2 regions of the Laspinema palackyanum D2c genome follow, and region 1 is predicted to be linked to the other one. Evidence: riboswitches for the same ligand, from Rfam matches in the RefSeq annotation. Region 1 holds a riboswitch; the other holds the start of a gene.
The links. A riboswitch is a leader RNA that binds a small molecule or an ion and turns the genes downstream of it on or off. The one in region 1 is predicted to bind cyclic di-AMP.
Positions count from the first base shown of each region.

Region 1 (6,117 bases):
CAGCGCCTCATCCACATCGTGAGTAATCATCATCACCGCCTGGGGATGATGTTCCCAAATATCCAACACCTGCCGCTGTAACTTGCCTCGGGTGAGGGCATCCAACGCCCCAAACGGTTCATCCATTAACAGCATTTTCGGTCGAATCGCCAACGCCCGAGCAATTCCCACCCGCTGCTTCATCCCCCCAGAAATTTCGTCGGGGTATTTCTCCGCTGCGGCATTGAGATTCACCATTGCTAAATGTTCATTGACGATTTCTCGCTTTTCTACTTCTGACAAACGGCCCAGCACTTCATCGACTGCAAGGCGCACATTTTGCCGGACTGTTAGCCAGGGTAACAGAGAATATTGCTGGAAAACCATCATTCTTTCTGCTCCGGGCTTAGAAATGGGTTTTCCTTCCAAAGTTACCAGGCCGGAACTGGCTTGCTCTAGCCCTGCTACAATTTTGAGTAAGGTAGATTTGCCACAACCCGAGTGACCAATTATAGAAATATATTCATCTGGCTGCACAGTGAGATCGATGCCGTCCAAAATAACATTCTGACCGCCACCGGCCTGGGGATAAGCTTTGACTAAATCACGAATGACTAAAAAATCCTCGGTTGCAAGAGTTGGGGAATTAGGGGAATTAAAGGAATAATTACTAGGTTTAACCACGATTCACCTCGCTAAATAAAGTTGATAAAACAGACCGTTAGGACAAATAGAAACAGAGCGGGAGCCGCTTGTTAACGGCATCCAATCCATTCAAATATCCGCCCCGAGTGCGAGCGTCTCCCTCGCTATTTAATGTCCAAACGCTAGGACAGATAAAAGTTAACGGGAGCCTTCGCCCGAATTTCAAAACTGTTGAGATAGCCGACGGGGTTGCTGGGGTCGAAAGACTTGCGATCGATAAACAACTCCCCCGGTTCTACTTTGTAATCCTCTGCTGGACAGGGAATGCCCATTTCCGTGGCAATCTCACGGTAGAGGTCTGTGCGCCAGCTCCGACGTGCTAAGGCATCCGCATTGGCTGGAAACTCGCTCACTTGTCCCCATCTTGCCGCCTGGGTCATCAGCCAGAGGGCCTGAGATTGCCATAAAAAGGTCGAGTGATCCCCTGGCGGGTGAGGCAAATTATCAGGCAATTTATCAAAAATTGTGGTGTCAATATTAGAAACTATCCGATCTTGACCATCAAAACCTCCATAGTTGTAATTGCCCACCAGAGCGGGACTTGTGAACTTAGCGGGTGCGCCGGTAAAGGCTCGGGCTGAAATAATCTGAGCCACTTCTTCCCGATTGGCGGGGTCACCACAATACTGGCAGGCTTCAATCATGGCCTTGACCAAAGAGCGATAAGTGCGGGGATTTTCCTCAATAAACGACTCCATCACCGCCAAAATTCGGTCCGGATGACCCCGCCACACTTCCTTACCTTGGGCAAAGGTAAAGCCGACTCCTTCATTCCCGGTAATGGCCCGGGTATTCCAAGGTTCAGCCACCATATAGGCTTGCATCGCCCCAATTCGCACATTGGTGACCATTTGAGGGGGTGGAATGATCATGATCCGAAAGGTGGAGATGGGATCGACACCCGCCGCTGCTGCCAGATAGCGGACGAAGTATTCATAAATGGCCGAACTCAGGACCACAGCCCAGATTCGCTGGTCGGAGGGCAACCCGTCAAAGTAATTGCGAAAGTCCCGAGCAAATGCATCTAAATCTCCGTTATATTCGTGCAGGGGTCGCAGTCCGCTATCCCACATCCGGCGATTCATGGTCATGGCATTACCATGACGGTGAATGGTCATCGCCCCACACATGGGCGCATGGCGTGCCCCCTCTGCTCCTAAGCGAGCATTAGTAATTGAGCCCGATACAACGGGGGATGCCTCTAACCGGCCAAAGATGAGACCATCTCGGGAGGTACCCCAACTCGCCTCTCGGTTAAGGGTGACATTGAGTCCATATTTATAAAAAAAGCCTTTTTCGGCAGCTACGGCAAAAGGGGCACAATCATTGACTGGCACATAACCCACTCGGATATTCGGCTGTTCCAAGGTGCTTGGGTCAATTACCTGGTCAATCTCAAAGGGTTGAGATGAAGAAGGGCTCCGGGAGTTGCCTTTCGCTCCGCCAGAGAAGGCTTGAGCGCAGGCGGACAAGGCGAATCCCGCAGAAAATCCAGCCACTCCTTTGAGGAGCGATCGCCGACTCATATAATTCATGATGTTCAGGAGTATCTAAAAGTTTAGTAAGCTGTCTTACTCCATCTGGGTATAAACAACCCCTCCATTGCTAGAGGAGAACCCCAAGAATGAATGTATGACAGATTAATTGTGGTTGTTAAAGATGGCGCTAAACGGTCTCTCCCCTAGCCCAGCTTTACCCAAATCAAAGGCAATCGGGCCCGATTAAATCGAGGTAGCTGGCCGATGGGTGGCCCATTGCTGAAGCCTAAGCAGCAGGTAGTCCAGAATCAGACCCGTCAAACCAATGACGAGGACGGCTAGAAATACAGAACTCAAGTTCAGACGGTTCCATTCATCCCAGACGAAAAAGCCGATGCCAATGCCGCCGGTTAACATTTCAACGGCGACAATGACCAGCCAAGCAATCCCTAAACTAATTCTTAATCCGGTGAAAATATAAGGGAGACTCGCAGGCCACAAAATCTGGGTCATCTTCCGCCACTGGGACATTTCCAGAACTTCGGCCACTTGTAGATAGTCCTTGGGTACGCTGGAGACCCCCAGGGCGGTGTTAATTAGGGTCGGCCAGAGGGAGGTAATGAAAATAACAAAGATCGCTGATGGATCGGCGAGGTTGAAGATTGCCAAGGCGATCGGTAACCAGGCCACGGGAGAAACGGGTTTGAAAATCTGAACGACGGGGTTAATTGCCTTCATTGCCTTTGGGGAGAGGCCAATCCAGAACCCAACGGGAATGGCAACCAACGTACCCAGGGCGAAACCCAAGAGGACTCGGCGCAAACTGGCTAAGAGTAGCCAACCAATGCCTAAGTCTCCCGGTCCCCGACGATAAAAGGGATTGAGAATATAATCCATATTCGCCACCAGTGCCTCCCACGGAGTCGGCATCAGGGTGGTAAAAAAGGTGGCGATCGCCCACCACAGGGCAAGAATCACGGCAAAACCGATCGCTGGTAACAATACCGAGTCCAATTGGACCCGGCGACGCTGTGCGTATGAAAAACTGCTGCCCTTGCGGGTAGCGACACTTCTACTCATTTAATTTTCCCCTCAGAGTCTAGGACCAAAGGGAGTAAGTCGTAGCGATGCTTGGCCTAGGACACTGAAGCCGTCAGGTTATTATAAATATCCTGCACTTCAGTCTCCTCTCAATGCCTACGAGGTTAGCTGACGGGCTAGAGCTGAGAGATGCTCTTCTTTCTCTTTTTCCATGAAAGATTCGCCCCGATATATGGTTCCCCCGCTTCAGGTGCGATCGCAAACAAGCTGCGGCTCCTAAATTAGGCTGACTTACTCTTGAAATTCATTCTTACGAAAAATTTGCAGAAATGTCAAGGGGGTACGAAATTTAATTTTTTGGGGATTAGGGGCGGTCCCTAATAAAGTCCGTAAGTCGCTCTCCCTCTTAGTTGGTAGTAACGCCTTCAGTCGTTCTCCCCCCTTTGGAGTAATATCGAACACTCTCCTGATTTTTTATCTGTCCTGCGAACGGGGATAAGATAACGACTGAAGTCGTTACTACGAACTTAAGAAACGACTGAAGTCGGGACGTTGAACGCGGATACTGGCAAAAATTATATCCGCTAGGAAGTACGGGGCTTTGAGGGTTTGGCTTGTAAAATTGTTACCTTTAGGGGGAAGACTTTTGAGCCGAGTTGTCCTAAGAAAAACTTGATTTTTAGAGGCTTGGGTAATTCTGACCAGGAAATTTTCACAAATCCTAACTGTTCATAAAACTCCACCAACCAGCCCATACATTCCACATAAACCGGCCCGATCGCCTCTTTGACTAAATGCTGAACCAGATAGGACCCTAATCCGCGATCGCGCCAAGATTTGTCAACGACTAAACTCCCCAATTCCTGACAACCGGAAAATTGCCGTAATTGTCCACAAGCGATGACTTTATCCGGGAATTCAATCACCGAAAAATTTTCCCATCGCAACTGGGTGGGGTCTAATTTTGCTTGAAATACTAATTTACGAATCGCTCGCAAATCTTCGGGAGTTGCAGGGCGCAGAATACAGCCCAAAGGCAGAGATTTTGATGCAGCCATGACGTAAATTCAGTCGCAATAATGAACCGAAACCGGGACCTTGAGAATGGGAGAATAAAGAATTAATCTTCTAATTCTCCCATTCTCAATGCCCAATCCTAGCGAGATTTCATTTCAGCTAATGCACCTCTAGCCATATCTGCGATCGCCCGGTCTGTGGCCTTGGGTAAACTATAATATCGACCCCCTGCCGCTTTTGCTAACTCTTTCGCAAACCCGGTGGAAACAAACTTATTCTCTGTATCAATCATCAACAACTGCATTCCCACGCCGCGAATTTTACCGGCAATGTTGAGCAATTCTCCCTTAATATCCGGTTTCTCCCCTTCAATTTGCGGTTCACCCAAGGACCGAGATAAGGGAACATTTCCCCGTCCATCGGTAATGGCAACGATCGCCACTTGACCGATATCTCCCGATTGTTGAGCATTTAACCCCACCCGCACTGCGGTACTTAATCCATGTGCTAAGGGCGATCCACCGCCACAGGGCAACCGTTCTAACCGTCTGCGGGCCGAAGTAATCGATCGCGTGGGGGGTAACAACACATCCGCTTGTTCTCCTCGGAACGGAATCAAAGCGATTTGGTCGCGGTTTTGATAGGCTTCCGTCAGCAGTTGTAAGACAGCCCCTTTCGCCGATTGCATCCGGTTGAGTGCCATCGAACCCGAGGCATCCACCACAAAGATAATTAAAGACCCGGCTTTTCTTGCCAAGCGTTTCGATCGCAAATCCCCTTGTTCCACAATCACCTTGCGGTCCGGTTGCTTTTCCCGACGGGCTTTTTGGTAGGGTGCAGCAGCGCGTAACGTCGCATCCACCGCCACCCGTTGCACCTTACCCTTGGGTAACATCGGCTTAATATACCGTCCGCGATCGTCAGAAAAAATAATGCTGCGACTGCCCGACTTCCCTTGCCGTTTTGCCATTTGTGCGAAATACAGCACACTCGGGTCCATAATCACCCCTTCAGGATCGAACAAAAACTCTTCAGGAATACTTTGTTCCTGTTCTGGTTGTTCCTGTTCTTCCTGTTCGTCTTGTTCTTCCGGTTCTTCCTCCTCCGGTTCATCTTGTTGCTGATCCGAGTTATCTTGCGGCGGTGGCGGTGGGGGTGGCGGTGGGGGTTGTTCCTCCTCCGGTGGGGTTTGGACAATCGTCGAACGGGGAACAATCACCAATTCCACCGCCCGACGCAGGTCCTCTGCATTGACCGTGGTGCGACCATCCAGGGCCGCCGATGCCTTGGCAACGCGCAGGGCAAATAATTCGGCGCGATGACCCTGGACGCCGCCTCGGAGGGCTTCATTAACCAGATAGGCGATTTGGTCCGAGTTAATTTCCACATCCTTTAACCATTCTCGGGCAAGGAGAATTTGGGTTTTCAGGTTGTCAATATCTTCGGTGTATTGGTGTAAGAACGCTTGGGGAGAAGCGGAGTAGGATAAAGCTTGTTCCACCGCTTCCACCCGCTGATCTAAGCCGAGGACCCCATCAGCAGAGAGGGTAATAGCAATGCGATCGAGCAGATGTTCGCGCAGGGACCCTTCCTCGGGGTTATAGGTGGCGATAAACAGGGGTTTGCAAGGATGTTGGAAGCTAATCCCTTCCCGTTCGATTTGGTTGCGTCCATCGGTGAGGACGCTTAACAGCAGGTTGGCAATTTGGTCATCGAGGAGGTTAATTTCATCAATATAGAGTACCCCCCGATGCGCTTGGGCGAGTAAACCCGGTTGAAATACCGTGTCCCCTTGCTTGACCGACTGTTCCACATCCACGGACCCTAATAAACGGTCTTCGGTGACCCCCAGGGGGATTTGCACAAAGGGGGCGGGAATGATTTGGGTGGGAACCTC
Region 1 covers NZ_JAMXFD010000003.1:58,404-64,520, forward strand. Annotated here, with positions in the region: gene NG795_RS05430 (ABC transporter ATP-binding protein) at 1-663, opposite strand, end outside; gene NG795_RS05435 (CmpA/NrtA family ABC transporter substrate-binding protein) at 807-2,219, opposite strand; gene ntrB (nitrate ABC transporter permease) at 2,406-3,242, opposite strand; cyclic di-AMP (ydaO/yuaA leader) riboswitch at 3,342-3,501, opposite strand; gene NG795_RS05445 (GNAT family N-acetyltransferase) at 3,788-4,261, opposite strand; gene bchD (magnesium chelatase ATPase subunit D) at 4,360-6,117, opposite strand, start outside.

Region 2 (6,117 bases), on a different contig from region 1:
ACTGCCGCTACCCTCTTTAAATCCCATTGGGCGGACATTATCCTTCACCGCCACAATCAGTTGACCCCGTTGCTGAATTTCGGCGAATTCCGCCGCATTCCCAACTTGGCCCCAGGGCCAAAGGCAAAAGGCAACAACAAGCAAAAAACCCTTGATCCTTTTGCCCTCTGGCTGCATCATCATTTATGATTTGGCTTGAGCGGCCAGTTCTACAACTTTGGCAAAACTAGCGGGGTCTAAAATTGCCATTTGAGAGAGCATCTTGCGGTTGAGCTGAATATTGGCTTTCTTGAGATTGCCAATCAATTGACTGTAGCTCATGCCATGCATCCGAGAGGCGGCGTTAATCCGGGCGATCCACAGACGGCGAAAATCACGCTTGCGATTGCGGCGATCGCGATAGGAATTCCGCAGGGCTTTCATCACCTGCTGATTGGCTGTCCGGAACAGTTTCGAGTGCGAACCCCGAAATCCCTTGGCCATTTTCAGTATCTTTTTGCGGCGGTTGCGAGCAACATTCCCGCGTTTTACCCGTGTCATGGTTACTTTCCTTTATTTGTACAAATCTGAACAATCAATCCATTCCCTCGATTGGAGAGGGGTTTTACCCCCGCTACCGGACTAGGAAGCCAGAGATGATCCGACCTTTCGAGGGGTGTGAAGCTATCTGACTTCTGTCGCCACAAATCGAGCTTCTAGCTTTTTACAAATACGGCATCATTAAATGCACGTTTTTTTCATCCTGCTCACTGACAAGGGCGCTCTTGGACAAACGATTTCTGCGAGCAGCCGATTTGTGTTCGAGGAGGTGGCTTTTGTAGGCTTTCCGACGCTTGATCTTACCACTGCCTGTGGCTTTAAAGCGCTTGGCAGCAGCCTTTCTGGTTTTCAGTTTAGGCATGGACTTCCATTAATTCGGCACAATCAATTAATATATCACACCCCTGACTTCTAGACAAGGAAATACCAGGAACTGGCGATCGGCCGTTAAACTTCCCTAGGGTCCCTGCTCACCCTTGGCTTGTTGCTACCGTATTTCTGCCTCACCCAGATGCTTGGTCCGTTGGATTGAGCCTAATCAACTCAAACACCCGTCCCATTTTGAGAATCCGCCCAAATGTAAAGGCGATTCGCTTGCTCGCCCTTACATTTGTAGATTCTCCAAATCTGCGTAAGTCCTGCTCCTACCTGTGGGAACCCCTATCCGGCTACTGCCTTTTCCGCTGGACTACCCAGATAATAAAGAAAAGTGCCAATCCAACCAGCACAACTGCCGCAACTGGACCTAAAAACTTCTCAACCAGCCCATAATTCTGCCCCAATACAAAGCCCGCATAAGTGAGCAAAAGATTCCAGCAGAGTGACCCAATTAACGAGTACCCTAAAAATTCAATAAAAGGCATCTTTTGCAAACCCGCTGGAACCGAAATAAAGGTACGAATTCCCGGAATTAGTCGTCCAAACAAAACAACTAATGACCCATATTTTCTAAACCACTCTTGAGATTTATTAATATCTTCACTGTTCAATTTTAGCCATTTTCCATATTGGTCTATCCATTGTTTTAATCGATTCTCCCCCAGCTTTCTGCTCACATAATACCAAGGTAAGGCCCCGAGAAGAGAGCCGACCGTTCCCGCAACTACTACCCCCCAAAAGACGAGTTTACCTTGGGTAACAGTAAATCCAGCCAAGGGCATAATAAGTTCCGAAGGAATTGGCGGAATAATATTCTCTAGGAACATCAACAAAGCGATGCCCCAATAGTTAAAAGCGGTAATTGTGTTCGTAATCCAATCCAGCATAATCAAAAAAATAATAAACTTAAAACAGTACCCCCGAAATTTCTGCCCCAGAGAGCATCAATGCTTAATGTTGTACCTCAAATCAAAGGAATCCTTGAGGTACTATAGGCCAGGGGTAGGGCATGATTTATTTAATTGTAGCGGCTGTTTATAGCGATCGCCTCGCTGGTCTGGTTCAAGTTTTGCCCTGGCCCGAGTGGAACACCCAATATAGGCTAAAAACGGGGTTTGTTTTTCCAAGGATCTCATTTAGAGTAGCCCAAGTCGGATTTCAACCCATTTCCCCCTTTAACTGCTTATTTATGTCTAAAGAAATACCCAAAATTATGTCTGTAGATAGATGTAGCCGCCAGTTTGATGACCCACCTCAAATCTAACCTGCGACGTATGGAACATTTCAGCAGGAGTAGGTTATATTACGAGTAGTTCAATAAGTCAGCCTAATTCAGTTGGGGGTTTGCATAACCCCGTGTAATGTGTGGGATAAATTGTGCTAATCCTATCCAACAACTGAAGCGGGGGAACCCACTCAGGGGCTTATTTTCTCAAGGGAGAAAAGGGATATCTCTCAATCCTTGCCCATCAGCTAACCCCGTCGGCCTTGAGACGAGACTGAAAGATCGGTAAACTTTATTCATTTGCGCGATCTCATTAGTGTCCTTAGACGAGTAATTTGTTCGGTTTGCCTGAACCTCATGGGATTAACCCCATCGAGCCATTCAGCAAGCTAACAAGGCATGAGGTGAAGATCAAAGTTATGCTAAACCTAAACCAAAATCGGATTGCTTTAATTTCTGTTACTGGCGACCCCGCCGCAGAAATCGGTAAGGAAGAGGCCGGAGGCCAAAACGTTTACGTTCTCCAAGTCGGCTTGGCCCTTGCCAAACTCGGATGGAAGGTGGATATGTTTACCCGCCGAAACCATCCCGAACAAGCGGCAATTGTGAATCACCATCCCGATTGTCGAACTATCCGCCTAAGTGCAGGACCCGCTAGGTTTATTGGTCGAGATAAAATATTTGGATACCTGCCTGAGTTTGTGAAAGCGTTCCAGGAATTTCAAGACAGAGAAGGTATTCAATATTCCCTGATTCATAGCCATTACTGGTTATCCTCCTGGGTGGGAATGGAACTATCCAAGCATCAACCCCTGCGACTGGTGCATACCTATCATTCCCTGGGTGCGGTTAAGTATCAATCTGTCACGGATAAACCGGCGATCGCCTCTACCCGACTGGCAACGGAAAAAGCCTGTTTGGAAACAGCCGATCGCATCATTGCCACCAGTCCTCAAGAACAACAGCACATGAGGAAACTGGTCTCAACCAAGGGTGAAATCGAAGTGATTCCCTGTGGGACGGATATCAACCGATTTGGCAGTGTCTCTCGGACGGAAGCAAGAGCAGAATTAGGGATTAAACCCGATGCGAAAGTGGTGCTTTATGTGGGTCGGTTTGATCGCCGTAAAGGAATCGAGACTCTGGTGCGTGCCGTGGGACAGTCTAGCTTATTAGAGAGCGATCGTGACAAATTGCAACTGATTATCGGAGGCGGTTATCGTCCCGGACAAAGTGATGGTATCGAACGCGATCGCATTCACGGCATCGTCAAAGACCTGGGAATTGATGACATTACCACCTTCCCCGGACAGTTAGGCAAAACGAATCTGCATCTGTACTATGCTGCCGCCGATGTCTGCGTCGTCCCCAGTCATTATGAACCTTTTGGATTAGTGGCGATCGAAGCAATGGCAAGTCGGACCCCCGTGGTTGCCAGCGATGTGGGTGGATTAAAATTCACCGTCGTCCCGGAAATCACCGGACTCTTGGCCCCTCCCAAAGATGAACGGGCCTTTGCAGTGGCGATCGACCGGATCCTCAGCAATCCCGAATGGCGCGATGAACTCGGAGGTTCCGGTTGCCTGCGAGTAGAATTAGCCTTTAGCTGGGAGAGTGTCGCCAACCGACTCGCGCTGGTTTATAACCAACTCCTGTCGGAACCTGTTGTTCCGATGACTTCCCCAGTTCTCGCCGCTTAGAAAACTCAAGGAACAAGAAACCGGGTTTCTGCCTAGATTTTGGCTTGGTTGCCACAGATTTGGGATAGAAACCCGGTTTCTGACTTTACGTGGGGGGCCAGAAACTGGCTTTCTTTCCTGCTGACTTCAAATGACCTGATGATTTTTCGGAAACAAACTAATCAAAGTGCGTAAAGCCCTGTTCACCGTTTCAGCATCAGGGAAATATTCCCGCACATCTGGATCGAGCATAATTGCTCCATCTTCCAGGGTAAAATATTGAACAATATCCTGGCGATCGGTTTGATGAATGGTGACCGTATGTCCTCGGCGATATGCCTCGTAATGCTTGCCGCGATCGCCCCCGGTAAAATCATATTCCGGAAGCATTTCATCATCCGTGGTATCTGGCTGGTCAAAATTAGGATTGTGCATAGATTTTCCTAAAAACTAATTCCGTGTTTTTTGAGGTTATTTTTCGGCTTTTTCTTCATGCCATTCAAACCTCAACTGCATATCATCGCCTCTTGGAGAATTGAGAAACCGGGTAATTGACGAAAATCTCGTTTAGGATACATAAATTATCGCAGAAACCCGGCTTCTTGGCTCTGGACCGGTTTCTTGTTTGGAGAGGTTAGAAACCGGGTTTCTTAATTTAAGTTTTGGCTAGGTGGCAGGAGTTATCGCAGAAACCCGGTTTCTTGTCCCTGGGGCGGTTTCTTGAGTCGCTGCAAATAGGTAAAGGGTAAAAAAAACAGGGCAAGAGGGCAAAGAGTAAAGAGCTACGGAGTCCCCGGGAGGAAGCAGGAGACTCGAAAACCGCTGCTGGAGGACCGGTGGTTCGCGCCGACCCATTTGAGACTACCGCAATGATGGTAATCACGGTGTTTATCCCAACAACCACCCCGCAGGATATGTCGTTTTTTGGCGTCTAATAAGGTGACTAATTGTTCAATATGTTTGGATATATCATTAATATCCCAACCTCGGCCATCAGTCGGCACTCCGTTATAGGTATCATGCAAAGGGTCAGCGCACCACTCCCAAACATTCCCGTGAATGTCATACAAGCCAAAAGCATTGGCCTGTTTAAAATATCCCACTGGGGTAGTTTGTCCGTTATTACTGCCATAATTAGCCAGGTCAGTTGTCAGGGTTTCGCCGATGTGAAAGGCTGTGGTAGTTCCGGCGCGTGCCGCATATTCCCATTCAGATTCACTGGGCAATCGGTAGGGTTTGCTTATTCTTTTAGAGAGGCGGGCACACCACTCGATCAAGTCATACCATGAAACTTGTTCAACGGGAAGATTTTCTCCTTTAAAATATGACGGATTGGGGTGGAGGTCCCTTTGTAGCTTTGGAAAACTGGCCACCTGTCGCCATTGGGCTTGGGTCACAGGATATTTGCCCATCAGGAAAGGTTTAATGGTGAATTGATGCTGCGGATTTTCATCATTGTCTCCTTTAAAGAAATGCGAAGTCATTGTAAATCTGCCCCCTGGGATGAGTACCATTTCCAGGGTGATGCCATTGCCCAGGTCTTCGATGATTTGTTGGGCTTGCCCTTGAATGCGGCTGATTTCTTTGCCCTCGGCGTTGACTTTGACGATATCAAAGGTAAAGGTAACGCCCGGTTGGGGTGGGGTTTTGCCAATGCCTAATAACTTTAACCACTCAGCGACGGACTGGGGGCGTTTTGCCGCTTCTAATTCCAACCCTTTGAGAAGGGCGGCATTTTCCCAGTCAGCGATTTGCGGATTATGCTGTTTCGGTTCCGGTAAGGGGATTTTCAACTCATCCCGAAAATTAGCCGGTATCGGGCTTTTTTCCGTCCGCAAATTATATAGAGTAGCTGCCAAAGCATACACATCAGTATAGGGGCCGAATTCTCCTTGACGTTTATATTGCTCAATGGGAGCATAACACTCGGTTCTGGAGTTGGTCATGCTGCCGGTTTCACCGTATGCGAACTGTCTGGCTAACCCAAAATCAATTAACACAGCCTTGCCATCACTACGGCGCAACATTATATTGTGGGGTTTGATATCCCGGTGTAATAAATTCTGGCTATGCACATAACTCAGGGCGGAACCAATTTGCTCCATAATTTTCATGGCTTGGTCACATGACATGGGGCCATTGTCTTCTACGAGTTCCGCTAAGTTCTGCCCTTGGATATATTCCATGACCATGCCCATGAGTCCTAGAGATTCCACAACCTCGTAAACTTGGACAACATGAGGATGATGACAACTTGCCAGCCGCAATGCTTCGTTAACAAATTTAACTTGGAGG
Region 2 covers NZ_JAMXFD010000008.1:47,374-53,490, forward strand. Annotated here, with positions in the region: gene NG795_RS11995 (transporter substrate-binding domain-containing protein) at 1-144, opposite strand, end outside; gene rplT (50S ribosomal protein L20) at 184-540, opposite strand; gene rpmI (50S ribosomal protein L35) at 704-901, opposite strand; gene NG795_RS12010 (DedA family protein) at 1,209-1,805, opposite strand; cyclic di-AMP (ydaO/yuaA leader) riboswitch at 2,287-2,421, shown strand; gene NG795_RS12015 (glycosyltransferase family 4 protein) at 2,563-3,843, shown strand; gene NG795_RS12020 (hypothetical protein) at 3,970-4,257, opposite strand; gene NG795_RS12025 (SUMF1/EgtB/PvdO family nonheme iron enzyme) at 4,605-6,117, opposite strand, start outside.
Region 2: it holds a riboswitch for cyclic di-AMP, as region 1 does, so the genes downstream of both, NG795_RS12015 (glycosyltransferase family 4 protein) here and ntrB (nitrate ABC transporter permease) in region 1, are expected to answer to the same signal.